DNA from 2 places in the Paracoccus sp. SMMA_5_TC genome. Region 1 is predicted to be linked to the other one. Evidence: riboswitches for the same ligand, from Rfam matches in the RefSeq annotation. Region 1 holds a riboswitch; the other holds the start of a gene.

The links. Region 1 has a riboswitch for thiamine pyrophosphate ahead of thiD (bifunctional hydroxymethylpyrimidine kinase/phosphomethylpyrimidine kinase). Riboswitches for the same ligand answer to the same signal wherever they lie in the genome.
Region 2: linked by a shared signal. The riboswitch ahead of GB880_RS09945 (TenA family protein) and the one ahead of thiD (bifunctional hydroxymethylpyrimidine kinase/phosphomethylpyrimidine kinase) in region 1 are both predicted to bind thiamine pyrophosphate.

The regions. Positions count from the first base shown of each region.
Region 1 covers NZ_CP102355.1:850,728-858,917, forward strand. The annotation lists gene GB880_RS04245 (PAS-domain containing protein) at 1-341, shown strand, start outside; gene GB880_RS04250 (response regulator transcription factor) at 334-1,035, shown strand; gene aroQ (type II 3-dehydroquinate dehydratase) at 1,065-1,499, shown strand; gene GB880_RS04260 (HAD family hydrolase) at 1,507-2,115, opposite strand; TPP riboswitch at 2,244-2,346, shown strand; gene thiD (bifunctional hydroxymethylpyrimidine kinase/phosphomethylpyrimidine kinase) at 2,428-3,240, shown strand; gene GB880_RS04270 (FAD-dependent oxidoreductase) at 3,240-4,220, shown strand; gene thiS (sulfur carrier protein ThiS) at 4,204-4,401, shown strand; gene GB880_RS04280 (thiazole synthase) at 4,404-5,168, shown strand; gene GB880_RS04285 (thiamine phosphate synthase) at 5,165-5,761, shown strand; gene GB880_RS04290 (HesA/MoeB/ThiF family protein) at 5,758-6,729, shown strand; gene GB880_RS04295 (ABC transporter substrate-binding protein) at 6,729-7,667, shown strand; gene tenA (thiaminase II) at 7,664-8,190, shown strand, end outside.
Region 2 covers NZ_CP102355.1:1,923,898-1,932,087, forward strand. The annotation lists gene hflC (protease modulator HflC) at 1-1,084, shown strand, start outside; gene GB880_RS09940 (AI-2E family transporter) at 1,189-2,406, opposite strand; TPP riboswitch at 2,572-2,688, shown strand; gene GB880_RS09945 (TenA family protein) at 2,747-3,421, shown strand; gene GB880_RS09950 (NUDIX hydrolase) at 3,407-3,880, opposite strand; gene GB880_RS09955 (FYDLN acid domain-containing protein) at 3,954-4,277, opposite strand; gene GB880_RS09960 (M48 family metallopeptidase) at 4,425-5,108, shown strand; gene GB880_RS09965 (GntR family transcriptional regulator) at 5,148-5,792, shown strand; gene GB880_RS09970 (homoserine dehydrogenase) at 5,987-7,306, opposite strand; gene GB880_RS09975 (hypothetical protein) at 7,372-7,911, opposite strand; gene GB880_RS09980 (GNAT family N-acetyltransferase) at 7,975-8,190, opposite strand, start outside.

The DNA of each region.
Region 1 (8,190 bases):
GTGCCGCCCGCCCGCATCTGGTCCTGCTGGCCGAGGACGACCCGCTGATCCGCGAAACCACGCGCGAGATGCTGACCGCCCAGGGCCATTCGGTGATCGAGGCCGCCTCGCTGGCCGAGGCACGCGAACTGACCGACCTGCCCGGGTTGACGCTGATCCTGTCGGACCTGCAACTCGGCGACGGCTCGGGTGCGTCGCTGGGCGCGGCGGGGTTGCCGCTGGTGCTGATGACGGCATTGCCGCCCGACGATCCGCGCCGGGCGGGGCTTGACTGTCCGGTGCTGACCAAGCCCTTTGACGAGATGCAACTGGCCGAGGCTCTGGGATCCTTCCATGACTGAAACGCCGCTGATCGCGATTCTGGACGACGAACCCGACATCCGGCGGCTGCTGTCGGTTGCGCTGGAAGAGGCCGGATTTCGCACCATCGCCTTTGCCCGCGCCACCGAGTTCGAGGCGGCGCTGCGCCGCATCGAGCCCGAGGCCATTCTGATCGACCTGGGCCTGCCGGACCGCGACGGACTGGCGCTGGTGCATCGGCTGGCGCGCGATTCCGGCGCCGCCATCATCATCATCTCGGGGCGGGCGCAGGTGCAGGACCGCGTCACCGGCCTGGAACTGGGCGCCGACGACTATATCATCAAGCCCTTCGACCCGGCCGAGGTGGTGGCCCGCATCCGCGCCCGGCTGCGCAAGCCCGGCCGCGAGCCCACCCCCGGCCGCCAGCAGTTGCGCTTTGCCGGCTGGGCGGTCGATTTCGACCGCTATGTGCTGACCTCGCCCGAAGGCGTCGAAACCCCGATCAGCCATGCCGAGGCCGAGGTGCTGCGCATGTTCCTGGACAATCCGCGCCGGCTGATTTCCCGGGCGCAGATGCTGGAGACGCTGGGCGGCACCGCGGGCGAAAGCTTCGACCGCGCCATGGATGTGCGCATCTCGCGCCTGCGCACCAAGCTGGGCGAGGATCCCCGGAACCCGCGGCTGATCAAGACCATCTACGGCGCGGGCTATATCTTCCTGGCCGAACCCGGCTAACCTGCCCCGACACCTAGCCCGAGAATCAGATGCCCACCGTCTTTATCCTGAACGGCCCGAACCTGAACCTGCTGGGCCAGCGCCAGCCCGAGATCTATGGCCACACCACCCTGGCCGATGTGGAACGCGACTGCGCGGCGCTGGCGGCCGAGCTGGGGCTGAGCACCCGCTTTCACCAGTCGAACCACGAAGGCGTGCTGATCGACCTGATCCACGCCGCCCGCCACGACGGCCAGGCCATCGTCATCAACCCGGCGGCCTTCACCCATACCTCGGTGGCGATCCTGGATGCGCTGAACAGTTTCGAGGGCCCGGTGATCGAGGTGCATATCTCGAACGTGCATCAGCGCGAGGCCTTTCGCCACCATTCCTATGTCAGCCTGCGGGCCGAAGGCGTGATCGCCGGGCTGGGCACGCATGGCTATCTGCTGGCGCTGCGCCATGTGGCGCGGATGATCCTTTGAAACCGGTCTAAAGGTCGAACAGCCCGCGGCGGGTCAGGTCGCGCGCCAGCGTAGCGGCGCCGGTAAAACGGATCGCCTGCATGCCCAGCGCCTGCGCGGCCGCGACGTTTTCGGGATTGTCGTCGATCAGCAGGCAATCGCCGGCGCTCAGCCCGTTGCGATCCAGCAGCAGGCGATAGATCCCCGGCTCGGGCTTGATCATGCCGACCTGGCCCGACACCACGATATCGGCGAAGATCTGCCCCAGCCGCGGATGCAGTTCCAGCGCCGCGGGCCAGGTATCGGCCGACCAGTTGGTCAGCGCGTAAAGCGGACAGTTGCGGGCCAGAAGCGCCTCGGCGATTTCCCAGCTGCCGGGGATGCGCTTTTCGATGGTGACGGCAAAGGCGGCGACATAACCCCGCAGATGCCGGGCGGCGTCGCCATGGGCGGCCTCTGCCGCCGCCAGACCCTGGGCCAGGCTGCGGCCGCGATCCTGCTCGCGGTTCCACTGGGCAAAGCCGATCTGCGCCATCCAGGCCTCGGCCGCGTCGCGGCTGGCAAAGACATCGGCAAAGGCCAGGGCCGGATCCCAGTCGATCAGCACCCCGCCCAGATCGAAGATCACATTGGTCATCCGCCTGCCCCGCTGTCCGACTGTCCGACTGTCCGCCCCAGCTAATGCGCAGCGCCGCGACCAAGGTCAAGCGCCCTGCCCGCGGGCCCTTGCGCGGCGGCGCCGCCTGCCCTAATGTGACAACGAAATTTCTACACTTGGGGTGCCCCGACGGGGCTGAGAGGTGCAAGGCACCGACCCATCGAACCTGATCCGGGTCATGCCGGCGGAGGGAAGGGTAGATCGTGGCACCATGGCCCTCAGGCCGCGCAAGGTGCCCGCGTATTTCCCCACCCATCCCGACATGGCCGGACCGACAAGGAACCGCGTGCCATGCGTCACCCGATCGCCCTGACCATCGCCGGCTCGGACAGCGGCGGCGGCGCCGGCATCCAGGCCGACCTGAAAAGCTTTTCGGCACTGGGGGTCTATGGCGCCTCGGTCATCACCGCGATCACCGCCCAGAACACCCGCACCGTCGCCGCCGTGGCGGCGGTCAGCCCGGCGATGGTGGCCGCCCAGATCGACGCGGTCCTTGGCGATCTGGAGGTGCGGGCGATCAAGATCGGCATGCTGGGCGGCGAAGAGGTGATCGCAGCCGTCGCCGACCGGCTGCGCGTGCTGTTGCAGGCCAATCCGGTGCCGGTGGTGCTGGACCCGGTGATGGTGGCGAAATCGGGCGATCCGCTGCTGGCCGATCAGGCGGTGGCGACACTGCGCGAAAGGTTGCTGCCGCTGGCCACGCTGCTGACTCCGAACCTGCCCGAGGCGGCGCGGCTGCTGGGCCGGCCCGTGGCCGAAACCCCCGAAGAGATGGCAGCCCAGGGCGAGGCGCTGCGCGACCTGGGCCCGGCCCATGTGCTGATGAAGGGAGGCCACGCCCCGGGCCGGCTGTGCACCGACCTGCTGGTCGGCCCGCAGCCGCTGAGCCTGACCGCCCCGCGCCAGCAGACACGCAACACCCATGGCACCGGATGCAGCCTGTCATCGGCCATAGCGGCGGGGATGGCGCAGGGCCTGGGCGTGGCGCAGGCGGTGGCGCAGGCGCATCGCTGGTTGCAGGGGGCGATCGCGGCGGCCGACGATCTGGCCGTCGGTCTTGGCCACGGGCCGGTGCATCATTTCCACGCGCTCTGGGGGCGGTGATGGCGGATGTCACCATCCTGGGCGCCGGGGTCATGGGGCTGTGCATCGCCAGCGAACTGGTGGCGCGCGGGGTCAGGGCGCAGCTGATCGATCCCGCCGGCGGTCCGGGACCGCAGGCCTGCAGCTGGTGGGCCGGCGGCATGCTGGCGCCGCATTGCGAAAGCGAAAGCGCCGAACCGACGGTCCTGCGCCTGGGCGCCGAGGCGGCGCAATGGTGGGCGCGTCGGGGCGCGCGGCTGACCCAACGCGGCACGCTGGTGCTGGCGCTGTCGCGCGACCGCGCCGAACTGGACCGCTTTGCCCGCCTGACCCAGGGCCACCAGACCGTCAGCGGCGACGAGATCGCGGCCCTGGAGCCCGATCTGGCCGGGCGCATCCCGCGCGGGCTGTTCTATGCCAGCGAATCGCATCTGGACCCGCGCCAGGCGCTGGCGGCGCTGCGCGACGATCTGGCGGCGCGGGGGACGCCCATCCGGACCGGCGCACCGACGCCACAGGGGCTGGTCATCGACGCGCGCGGTCTGGCCGCCCGCGACCGGCTGGCCGACCTGCGCGGCGTGCGCGGCGAGATGATGGTCATTCGCTGCCCGGAACTGCGGCTTGGCCGCACCATCCGCCTGCTGCACCCGCGCATCCCGATCTATCTGGTGCCGCGCGGCGACGGCATCTACATGCTGGGCGCCACCATGCTGGAAAGCGGCACCCGCAGCCATGTCACCGCCCGTTCCGCGGTCGAATTGCTGAGCGCGCTTTACGCCCTGCACCCCGGCTTTGCCGAGGCCGAGATCCTCGAGCTGGGCGCCGATGCCCGCCCCGCATTTCCCGACAACCTGCCCCGCCTGCGCCGGCGGGGACAGACGCTGTTTGCCAATGGCCTCTACCGCCACGGCTATCTTTTGGCCCCCGCCGTGGCGCGCATGACGGCCGAATACCTGATCGATGGCCAGATCCCGGAGTTGATGGATGAAAATCACCCTTAACGGTGCCCCGCACGAATTGTCCGGCCCGACGGTCCAGGACGCCCTGGCCGAAATCGGCCTGGCCGAGGCGCGCGTCGCCACGGCGCTGAACGGCGTCTTTCTGCCCGCCGACCAGCGCGCCCTGACCCCGCTTGGCGATGGCGACGCGCTGGAAGTCGTCGCCCCGATGCAGGGGGGCTGACCATGCCGCAATTTTACGGCACCACCATCGACAGCGCGCTGATGCTGGGCACGGCGCAATACCCGTCGCCGGCAGTCATGGCGCAGGCGTTCCAGGCTTCGGGCGCCGGGATTGCCACGGTCAGCCTGCGGCGCGAAGGCGGCGGCGGCCAGGACTTTTTCCGCCTGATCCAGGGCCTGGGCATCCCGCTGCTGCCCAATACCGCCGGCTGCCATTCCGTGCGCGAGGCGGTGACCACCGCACAGATGGCGCGCGAGCTGTTCGGCACGCCCTGGATCAAGCTCGAGGTGATCCGCGACGATGATACCCTGTGCCCCGATGTGGTGGCGCTGATCGATGCGGCGCGCATCCTGTCGCAGGACGGTTTCCAGGTCTTTCCCTATTGCACCGAGGATCTGTCGGTCTGCGGCCGCCTGCTGGAGGCGGGATGCGAGGTGCTGATGCCCTGGGGCGCGCCCATCGGCTCGGGCCGGGGGCTGAACAACGCCTATGGGCTGCGCAGTCTCAGGGCGCATTTCCCCCAGGTGCCGCTGGTGGTCGATGCCGGCATCGGCCTGCCCAGCCATGCCGCGCAGGCGATGGAACTGGGCTATGACGCCGTTCTGCTGAACACCGCCGTCGCCCGCGCCGGCGATCCGGTGGCAATGGCCCGCGCCATGGCCCTGGCGATCGAGGCCGGCCGGCTTGCCCATGCCGCCCAGCCGATCGAGGCCCGCGACATGGCCGCACCCTCGACCCCGATGCTGGGGATGGCGGTGCTGGCATGAAGCTGCCGCGCTTTTACCCGATCTTCGACAACACCGACTGGCTGCGGCGGGCGCTGCCCTTGGGGGTCGGTCTGGTGCAGATCCGTATCAAGGACCAGCCCGCGCCGCGGCTTTTGGGCGAACTGGCGCTGGCGCAGGAACTGTGCCGGGAACATGGCGCCACGCTGGTCATCAACGACCACTGGCAGGCCGCCATCGACCTGGGCTGCGACTTCGTGCATCTGGGGCAAGAGGATCTGGACGCGGCCGATGTCGCCGCGATCCGCCGCGCCGGTCTGCGGCTGGGGATTTCCACCCATGACCACGCCGAACTAGACCGCGCCATGGCGCTGCGCCCCGATTATGTCGCCCTGGGCCCGGTCTGGCCCACGATCCTTAAGAAGATGAAATGGGAACAGCAGGGGCTGGAGCGCCTGGGCGAATGGCGCCGCATCCTGGGCACGACGCCGCTGATCGCCATCGGCGGGATGACGCCGGAACGCGCGCTGTTGGCCTTTCAAGCGGGGGCCGATGTCGTCTCGGCCGTGACCGACATCACGCTGAATCCCGACCCCGAGGCGCGGCTGCGCGAATGGCTGCAGGTGACGGCATGAGCCGCTATGCCCGGCAGATGGTGCTGCCCCAGGTCGGCGCGGCCGGCCAGGACCGGCTGGCGCGGGCGCGGGTGCTGGTCGTGGGCGCCGGCGGGCTGGGGGTGCCGGTGCTGCAATATCTGGCCGGCGCCGGACTGGGCAGCATCACCGTTATCGACCCCGACCGGGTCGAGGAAACGAACCTGCACCGGCAACCGCTCTATTGCATGCAGGATCTGGGCCAGCCCAAGGCGATGGCCGCGGCGCGGGCGCTGGCGGATCTGAACCCGCAGGTGCGGCTGACCCCGCTGGTGGCGCGGCTGACCCCCGCCAATGCCCCGGAACTGGTCGCCGCCAGCGATCTGGTGCTGGACTGTGCCGACAGCTATGCCGCCAGCTATACCCTGTCGGATGCCTGTCTGGCGGCGGGGCGGCCGCTGATCTCGGCCTCGGCGCTGGGGCTTTCGGGCTATGTCGGCGGCTTTTGCGGCGAACGGGCGCGGGGCGGCGCGCCCAGCCTGCGGGCGCTGTTTCCCGACCCGCCCGACAGCGGCCAGACCTGCGCCAGCGCCGGGGTGATGGGGCCTGTGGTGGGCATGCTGGGCTGTCTGCAGGCGCAGATGGCCATGGCCGCGATCCTGGGCCTGACACCCAACCCGCTGGGCCAGTTCATCCGCCTGGACGCCGGCCGGCTGAGCCAGTTCCGCTTCGACGGCGCCCCGGAGCAGTCCGGGCCGCGCTTCATCGCCCGCGAACAGGTGGCGGCGGCCGATCTGGTCATCGACCTGCGCCCGCAGACCGAGGCGCCGCGAACCGCCGTGCCCCAGGCGCTGCGCCTGCCCGATTATGGCGCCCATGGCCCTCTGCCCGCCCCCGGCCAGCGCGTGGTGCTGGCCTGCCGGTCGGGCCTGCGTGCCTGGCGCGCCGCCCATGCGCTTGCCCGCCGTTTCGACGGCGAAATCACCCTTCTTGCGACAGGAGACGACTGATGAAGCCCTTTGCCCTTGCCGCCGCGCTGGCGGTCCTGGTCCAGCCGGCGCTGGCCGCCGACAAGGTGACGCTGCTGCTGGACTGGTTCGTGAACCCCGATCATGCGCCGATCATCATCGCCCGCGAAAAGGGCTTTTTCGCCGATGCCGGGCTGGAGGTCGATGTGGTCGCCCCCGCCGACCCGGCCGATCCGCCCAAGCTGGTCGCCGCCGGCAAGGCCGATTACGCCATAAGCTATCAGCCGCAACTGCATTTGCAGGTGCACGAGGGCCTGCCGCTGAAACGCGTGGGCACCCTGATCGCCACGCCGCTGAACTGCCTGATGGTCAAGGCCGACGGTCCGGTGCAGCAGATCGCCGATCTCAAGGGCAAGAAGATCGGCTATTCGGTTTCGGGGGTCGAGGATGCGCTGGTCGGCCAGATCCTGAAAACCGCGGGCCTGTCCATGTCCGATGTGCAGATGGTGAACGTGAACTGGTCGCTGTCGCCGGCGCTGATCGCCGGCCAGGTCGATGCCACCATCGGCGCCTATCGCAATTTCGAACTGACGCAGATGCGGCTGGAAGGCGCCGAGGGCAAGTGTTTCTTTGTCGAGGAACAGGGCGTGCCGACCTATGACGAGCTGATCTTTGTCGCCAACCCGACCCGGATGGACCTGGACCGGACCCGGCGGCTGCTGCAGGCTGTCGAACGCGGCGCCCAATACATGGTCAATCACCCCGAAGAAAGCTGGCAGCTGTTTTCCGCCACCGCCCCCGATCTGTCGGACGAGCTGAACGCGCAGGCCTGGAAGGATACCCTGCCGCGGTTCTCGCAAAGCCCGGCGGCGCTGGACCAGGGGCGCTATGCCCGTTTTGAACAGTTCCTGAAGGATGCCCGGCTGATCGAGACGGCACTGCCGGTGTCGGATCTGGCCATGGATGTGGGTGCGCCATGAGCTATGGCGCCGCATTCGCCCAGTGGCGGGCCGCCGCGCCCGACTGGCACGCCTATACCCACCACCGCTTTGTCGAAGGGATGCGCGACGGCAGCCTGCCGCGATCGGCCTTTCTGACCTATCTGGTGCAGGATTACCTGTTCCTGATCCAGTTCGCCCGCGCCTGGGCGCTGGCGGTGGTCAAGGCCGGCGATCTGGACGAGATGCGGGCCTGTTCGGCGACGGTCCACGCGCTACTGGACCATGAAATGGCGCTGCATGTCGAAACCTGCGCCGCCGCCGGCATCGACACCGGGGCAATGCTGGCCACGCCCGAGGCGCTGACCAATATCGCCTATACCCGCTATGTGCTGGATGCGGGAATGTCGGGGGATTTCCTGGACCTGCTGGCGGCGCTGATGCCCTGTGTGCTGGGCTATGGGGAAATCGGCGCCCGTCTGGCGCGCGAGGCAGCGCCCGACACCCCCTATCGGCCCTGGATCGACACCTATGCCGGCGCGGCCTATCAGCAGACCTGCCGCGA
Region 2 (8,190 bases), 1.1 Mb from region 1:
TCGTGCAATTTCACTGCTGGTGCTGCCGTTTCTGGTCGTGGTCGTGGTTCTTGCGCTGGCATCGCTCTACATCGTCGATGTCAGGGAAAAGGCGCTTGTGCTGCGCTTTGGCGAGGTGGTCGAAGTGCGCGAAGAGCCGGGTATCGGCGTCAAGGTGCCTTTCCTCGACAATGTCGTGAAATATGACGCCCGCATCCTGGGCTTGCCGACCCCGCCGATGGAGGTGACGCCCCTTGACGATCGTCGTCTGGTGGTGGACGCATTCGCGCGCTGGCAGATCACCGATGTCGTGCAGTTCCGTCGCGCGGTGGGCGCCGGCGGGATCGAGTTTGCCCAGCGCCGGCTTGAACCGATCGTGACCAACGCCATCCGGCAGGTGCTTGGCTCGGTGCCATCCACCACCGTGCTGTCGGATGATCGCACGCCGCTGATGAACCGCATCCGTGACCTGTCGCGCGAGGATGCGAAGGATCTGGGGATCCGGGTCATCGACGTGCGTCTGACCCGCACCGACCTGCCCGAGCAGAACCTGAATGCAACCTATGCGCGGATGCGTGCCGAACGCGAACGCGAGGCAGCGGATGAAATCGCCCGCGGCGGCGAGGCTGCCCAGCGCGTGCGGGCAGCCGCCGACCGCACCGTGGTCGAACTGACGTCCGAGGCGCGCAAGCGGGCCGAGGTGGTGCGCGGCGAGGCCGATGCCCGGCGCAACGCCATCTATGCCGAGGCATTCGGTCGCGATCCCGAGTTCTTTGCCTTTACCCGGTCGATGACCGCCTATGAGCGGGCGCTGCGGGGCGAGAACAGTTCGCTGCTGATCCAGCCGCAGGGCGAATTTTTCGACTATCTGCGCAGCGATGGTGCCGACCGTGCAAATCCGCCGCCACCGGAAGCCGCCGCCGACGAGGCTGCATCGGCAAGCGAGCAATCGGATCAGTCGGTCGTGGTGCCCGAAGTGACCGATCGCGAGGGGCAGCCGCTTGGCAGCAGCGCCGGCGTCAAGCTGTCGCCGATGCCCGAGGCCCTGACCCCGCCGCCGCAGCAAGAAACGGTTGTCCCTGCGCCTGCCGCCCCCGGAAACTGAATCGGGCCGTATCGCGGTCGCAACCGACCTGCCATGTTCAACAAAATCGCGCGATCTGCCCGCAGACCGCGCGATTTTCCTTGTCGCGTCCGTGCAGCTGCGTTTCAGGCTACGCTGCGCGAGCGGTCTGGCGCGGGCTCGGGCGGAGGTGCAAGCGGATCCAGCCCGGCCTCTTCGGCGGCGATTTCGCGCTGCCATTCGCGCCAGATGGACACCAGCAGCGCCATCAGCACCGGGCCCACGAACAGCCCGACGATGCCCATGGTCTTGACCCCGCCGATCAGACCGAAAAATGTCGGCAGGAACGGCATCTTGACAGGGCCGCCCACCAGAACGGGGCGGATGGTCTTGTCGACAACGAAAAGTTCGCAGCTGCCCCAGATGAACAGCGCGGCGCCCTGCACCGGCGAGCCGCTGGCGATCAGATATGCGGAAACCAGAGTGAATGACAGCGGCGCCCCGCCGGGGATCAACGCCATGAATCCGGTGATCACCCCGAAGGTCACCGGCGAGGGCACGCCTGCCAGCCAGTAGGCTATACCCAGAACCACGCCTTCGCCAATGGCGATCAGTGTCATCCCCGTCACGGTGGAACTGATCGTGGCAGGCACCACCCGCGACAATCGCCCCCATCGGTCGGGCAGGATGCGCATGCCCACCCGATCAAGCTGCGCCACGAACTTGTCGCCATCCCGATACAGCACGAACAGCGTGATCAGCATGAACAGCAGCGACAGCGTCAGGTGAAAGGCAAGCGAACCTGCGGTTATTGCGCCGCGATAGATGGCACCGATGTTCGAGCCGCTGACAAGCTGCACGATTTCGCTGATACCGCCAGGGCGGCCGATGTATTTTTGCCAGTTCTCGTCCAGCCAATCGCCGATCTGCGGCAGATCGATCATCCATGCCGGGGTGGGGGCGCCGGTGGTGTTCACCGAAATGGCCCACTGGATCCAGTCGCGCAGCTCGTGGAAGGCATAGACCAGCGCCATGGCGATGGGCACGACAAGGAAACACACCAGCAGCAGCACCAGCGCAGCTGCGGTGCCTGTGCGCCCCAACCCTGCGCGCCACGCCAGGTGTTCGCGGATGGGCCAGCTGGCCAGTGCTATCACCGATGCCGCCAGCACCGGGACCAGAAAGCCGTGGAAGAAATAGATCGACGCGACCACGATCGCCAGCAGCAGCCAGCGCGCGGCCGAGATATTGGTCAGCAGCGGGGGGCGATGCAGACGCAGCCCCACCTGACGCGGAACAGGCCGCGGCGCAACGGTCTGGGGCATAACGGTGGGATCCTGATCCGTTCTGTCGCCTTTGGTCATGTCATGGTCCTGCTTGCCGAACGGGCATGTCCGGCTTTCAGCGCAACGGAATAACATCTGGTCCGGTGCTGCAAGTCAGAATGGCGTGCAAACCCCGTGCTGGGGCGGCTTTCTACCCTGACGCGTAACAGGGGGTGACAACATCCTTCGCTGCCGCTAGCTTCTGTCGCGACCAAGGGGAGCCCCGGCAAGGGGCTGAGAAATCGCTGGCCACAAGTTGCGCGATGACCCTTTGCACCTGATCCGGATCATGCCGGCGAAGGGATGGTGTGCAGCTCCGATCCCGCCCTGGCATGCTCTGGCCCCATTGCCCGGCCCGGGCCTGTAAAAGGAGAATGCCTTGAGCTCGCTGCCCATTGAAGACGGCCTTTTTGCCGAAATGAAGCACGCTTTTTCTGCCGATTGGCAGGCAGCTTCCGGACATCGTTTCGTCGAGGAACTGGCTAACGGCACCATCCCGGATTCGGTGATGGCCTATTACCTTGTGCAGGATCACCGTTTTCTGGATGCGTTTCTGACCCTGCTGGGGGCAGCCATTGCGACTGCCGACAGTTTTGATTCGCGCCTGCGATTCGGTCGCTTTGCCGGCATGGTCTCGGCCGAGGAGAACGACTATTTCCTGCGCGCTTTCATGGCATTGGGGATGGACGAGGCACGCCGGAGCGCGATTCCCGACAGCGCCCCCACCCGCAGCTTTCAGGCATTGATGCGCGAGGCGGCGCAGACGCGATCCTATGCCGCCATCCTGACCGTCCTGGTCGTGGCCGAGGCGCTGTATCTGGACTGGGCATCGCGCAGCCCGCGCCCCTTGCCGGCGAATTTCGTTCATGCCGAATGGATCATGCTGCACGACAACCCGTTCTTTCGCGATTTCGTGCAATTTCTGTGCGCCGAACTTGACCGGGTGGGGGCGCAGCAGCCGCGGGTGGTGCGCGAGTTCTTTGCCCGCGCCATCAGGGCCGAACGCGCCTTTTTCGACGACGCCTATGCGGGGGCGGCCTCAGTCCTCGGCTAGGTCGATGTCCAGCGGGCCTTGCGGTGCGCCCTGGCTGCGGAAATCGCGCACGATCCGGCACAGGGCCGGGGGCACGATCCGTTCGCCGGTGTGGCGCAGCTCGGCCAGGGTCCACCAGCGGAATTCGCGGATCGTGCGCGCCTCGGGCGCGTTCTGTACCCTGGGGTCGAAAGCCTCGGTCTCGATCAGGAAATAATCCTCGCACTGGCGCCAGCGCCGTTGATACAGCGTCAGCAGGTGCTGGCGTCGCCACAGCAGCGGGCCGATGGTCGCAGGGGCATAGCCCAGTTCCTCGGCCAGTTCGCGGCGCAGCGTCTGTTCGGGGCTTTCGCCGGCTTCGGCGCCGCCGCCGGGGGTGATCCACCAGCAGCCGTTGCCGTAATCGACGCGCATCAGCAGCACCCGGTCGTCGGGCGTCAGCAGGATGGCGCGCTTGGCATGGCGGTCGTTGATGGTCATGCGGCCCCCCGAAACTTACGACGGAATGACAACCCCGGCCGGGCAGGGGCCGGGCCGGGGCGATCACGCGATGCTATTCGTCGTCGGTGTCGGGGACATCGGCGATGTCGTCCAGCGACACATCGCCGTCGTCATCGTCATCGTCCAGCAGATCGTCGTCCAGATCGCCGGCATCGGCGTCATCGTCCAGATCGTCGTCATCGACCAGATCGGCCTGGTCATCGTCGCGCGCCGCCGTCTTTTCCGAGATCAGCGAGCGGGTGCGGCCGTTGGTCAGGCTTTCGACGGTGAACTCTGCGCCGCAGGCGGGGCAGGTCATCGGATCGTTCATCAGGTCGTAGAAGCGCGTCGCGCAGTGGGGGCAAAGGCGTTTCGTGCCCCATTCCTCTTTGGGCATGGTGTTCTCTTTCTGCCGCTTTCAGCCAAATCCGCTGTCCCCTGCCATAGCGCAGCGGGGGTGTCAAAGGCTTTTCCCCTTGCGACAGGGGGGCAGAGAAGGCGAAACTGGTCAGCACAAGCAAAGCCAGCAAGGCACATGGGGCAGATGGACGGTTTTCTGGTCGGAGGCGACATTCCGGTGCTGTTGCGGCGTTCCGCCCGCGCGCGCCGAATGACCCTGCGCGTGACCCGCGCCGGGGGCGAGGTGGTGCTGACCTTGCCCAGCCGCACCAGCCTGTCGGATGGCCGCGCCTTTGCCGAGTCGCGCGCCGATTGGTTGCGGCGCATTCGCGCCGAAATGCCGGCGCTGCGGCGAATCGTGCCGGGCGCGATGCTGCCGGTCGAGGGGGTGTTGCGCCGCATCGCCCCGACCGCCGAGGCGCGTCTGCAACTGCGCCCAGACGCGCTGCTGCTGCCGCAGGATCGGCCGGCCGGGGTCATGGTCGAAACCTGGCTGCGCGGCCTGGCGCGCGACAGGCTGGCTGCCGCCTGCGACCGGCACGCGGCGGTGCTGGGGCGGCAGTTCACGGCGCTGGCGCTGCGCGACACCCGCTCGCGCTGGGGCAGTTGCACCCATGACGGGCGGCTGATGTTTTCCTGGCGTCTGGTCATGGCACCGCCCCAGGTGCTGGATTACGTCGCCGCGCATGAGGTGGCGCATCTGCGGCACATGGACCATTCGGATGCCTTCTGGCGGACGACGGCGGCGCTGTTGCCCGGATTCGAGCAACCGCGGGCGTGGCTGCGCCGGCACGGGCACGAACTGCTGACCTGGCGGTTCCGCGACTGAACCATTGACCTTGACTGCGGATGTGATCACAGACACGGCATGAGTCCCTCGCGTTCCTCGGAAACCGCCGCGCATGAGCGGCTTTATCGCAGCCTGCGCCAGCGCATCATGCTGGGCGAACTGCCGCCCGGCCTGCCGCTGACCCTGCGCGGGCTGGCGGCCGAACACCGGGTCTCGATGACGCCCGCGCGCGAAGCCGTGCGGCGGCTGGTGGCGGAAGGCGCGCTGACGCTGTCGTCCTCGGGCCGGATTGCCACCCCCGAACTGTCGGTCGAGCGGATCGAGGAACTGGCCGCCCTGCGTGGGTTGATCGAGCCCGAACTGGCCTCGCGCGCCTTGCCGCGCGCCCATCAGGCGCTGATCGAGCGGATGGCGCTGTTGAACGCTGCGATAGGTGAGGCCGCCGAATCGCATGACGCCGTCACCTATATCCGCACCAACCTGGAATTTCACCGCTTGCTCTATCTGCGGGCCCAGGCACCGGCGATGCTGGCCATCGTCGAAACCGTGTGGCTGCAACTCGGCCCGACGATGCGGGCCCTGTATGGCCGGGTCAAGCGCAACGAGCCGCCCCGCCATCACCGCATGATCCTGGCGTCGCTGCGTGCCGGAGACGAGCCGGGGTTGCGGCTGGCGGTTCGCGCCGATGTCACCCACGGGTTGCGCCACCTTTCGACAAGCTGAGCCCGCAAGCCTGACGCAAGCCGGGCGTGGGCAGCCATCCGGGTGCCGCGCACAGCCTTTCTGCAAGGCGCCGGACAGATCGGGCTGCGGCGGATGGCGACAGGACGACCCGCCACCGGCCGCGACGCCGTGATACGGTCGGATGTGCCGGCAGGGGCCTTGTGGGCAGGCGCCGGCATCATTTGGTCACAGGGTCAGACCTCCTCGATCCGCAGTTCGACCGGCTCGCCGGCGATGACGCCGGTGCGGGGCATGGCCTCGATGGCATGGTCGATGGCCTCGGGCGTGGTCTTGTGGGTCACGATCAGGACCGGCGCGATGCCGGCGGTTTCGGCATGGCCGTATTGCCGCATCCGGTCGATCGAGATGCCCGCGTCCCCAAGGACGCTGGCCACCTTGGCCAGGGCGCCCGGCTTGTCGGTCAGTTGCAGGCGGATGTAATAGGCTGCGGGCACGGCGGTGCGGGCGGGCTGCGGCCGCGCCAGATTGCGCGCGGGCTGGCCAAAGCTGGGCATGCGCACGCCGCGCGCGATCTCGACGATGTCGGACATGACGGCGCTGGCGGTCGGGCCTTCGCCGGCACCGGCACCGCGTAGAACGATCTGACCGACGGAATCGCCTTCGATCACCACCATGTTGGTGCCGCCCTGCAACTGCCCCAGCGGGCTGTCGGCGGGCACCAGGCAGGGCGACATGCGCTGTTCCAGCCCGCGGCCGGTCATCTGCGCGACCCCCAGCAGCTTGATGCGATAGCCCATGTCGGCGGCGCGGCGGATGTCGTCGATGCTGACGCGCTCGATCCCCTCGATTTCTACGGCGTCGAATGCGGGGCGGGTGCCGAAGGCGATGGCCGCCAGCAAGGCCAGCTTGTGGCTGGCGTCGATGCCGCCCACGTCCAGCGTCGGATCGGCCTCCAGATAGCCCAGCTGCCGGGCCTCTTCAAAGACGGCCTCATAGGGCAGGCCGGCGCTTTCCATCCGGGTCAGGATGTAGTTGCAGGTGCCGTTCATGACCCCCATCACCCGCCGGATCTCGTTTCCGGCAAGGGATTCGGTCATGGCCTTGATCACCGGGATGCCGCCGGCCACTGCCGCCTCGAAGCGGATCACGCGGCCCTGCGCCTCGGCCAGTTCGGCCAGTTCCTGGCCGTGCACGGCCAGCAGGGCCTTGTTTGCAGTAACCACATCCTTGCCGGCGCGCAGCGCGGCGGTCACCGCCTCGCGCGCGATGCCCTCGTCGCCGCCGATCAGTTCGACAAAGACATCCACATCCTCACGCGTGGCCAGCGCACGGGCGTCATCCTCCCACGCATAGGCCGACAGGTCGGCGTCGCGGTTCTTGCGCCGGTCGCGGGCGCTGACGGCGGTGATCGTCACCGGCCGGCCGGCACGGGCGGCAATCAGGGCTGCGTGTTTCTGGATGATCTTGACGGTGCCGATCCCCACGGTGCCCAGGCCGGCGATGCCAAGACGCAGGGGAGAGGAGGCGGGCTGCCCAGGATGTGGGGCGGACATGATTAACTCTTATCTAGGGACAGGGCGGTGTTAGCGGATGGCGCGGGGGCATGCAACGCGCATGCTCAGGGCTCGTCGTCGCCGGCCCAATATCCTTGCAAACCTGTCGCACGCATCACGCGCAGGACTTCCTGACCAAGGTCGACGGTTTCGGCCCGGATCGCCCGCAGATCATCAATCCACATGTCATCTTTATGGACCTGGCCGCGATTATCGACAAAGGCCGGGTGCCAGCGGCCGCGATCCTCGGTAGGTCGCCATGAAGCATGACAAAGCAGGTTGCGTTTCAGCCGCGCCGCCGCCAGCCGTTCGGTGATGCGGTCGCGCTGGCGCAGCCCGGGATGGCGCCGCATGGCGGCGTCGAGCTGGTCGATCAGCGTGCCCATGGAATCGTCGGCAATGCCGCCGATATGGGTCAACCAGTGGCGCAGTTCCTGTTCGGTCAGGTCGTCGGCCAGCCGCGCGCGGTCCAGCGCATAGATGGTGCGCTTGATGATTTCCTCCAGCCAGCCAAAGCTGGCCACGCATTGCCCCAGTTCCGCCGCAAAATCGGCCGGCAGCGTGTAATGCGTTTCCGGCGGCGCGCCGATCCTGTCGTGAGTCATGCCGTCAGCCCCATGGGATGCGCGGCCACAGTTTCACAGCCCCCCGCGGCAGACAAGCGCGGCTCACAGCAGCTTGTGCAGCAACACCAGGTCCAGCCAGCGGCCGAACTTGCGCCCGGCCTGCGGCACCAGCCCGACCTGACGATACCCCAGCGCCCGATGAAAGCCGAGGCCGGCGGCGTTCTCGCCCGAAACACCGGCGATCATGCCATGGGCGCCGGCGTCGCGGGCGTGATCCTCGATCGCGACCATCAGCGCGCGGCCCAGGCCGCGCCCCTG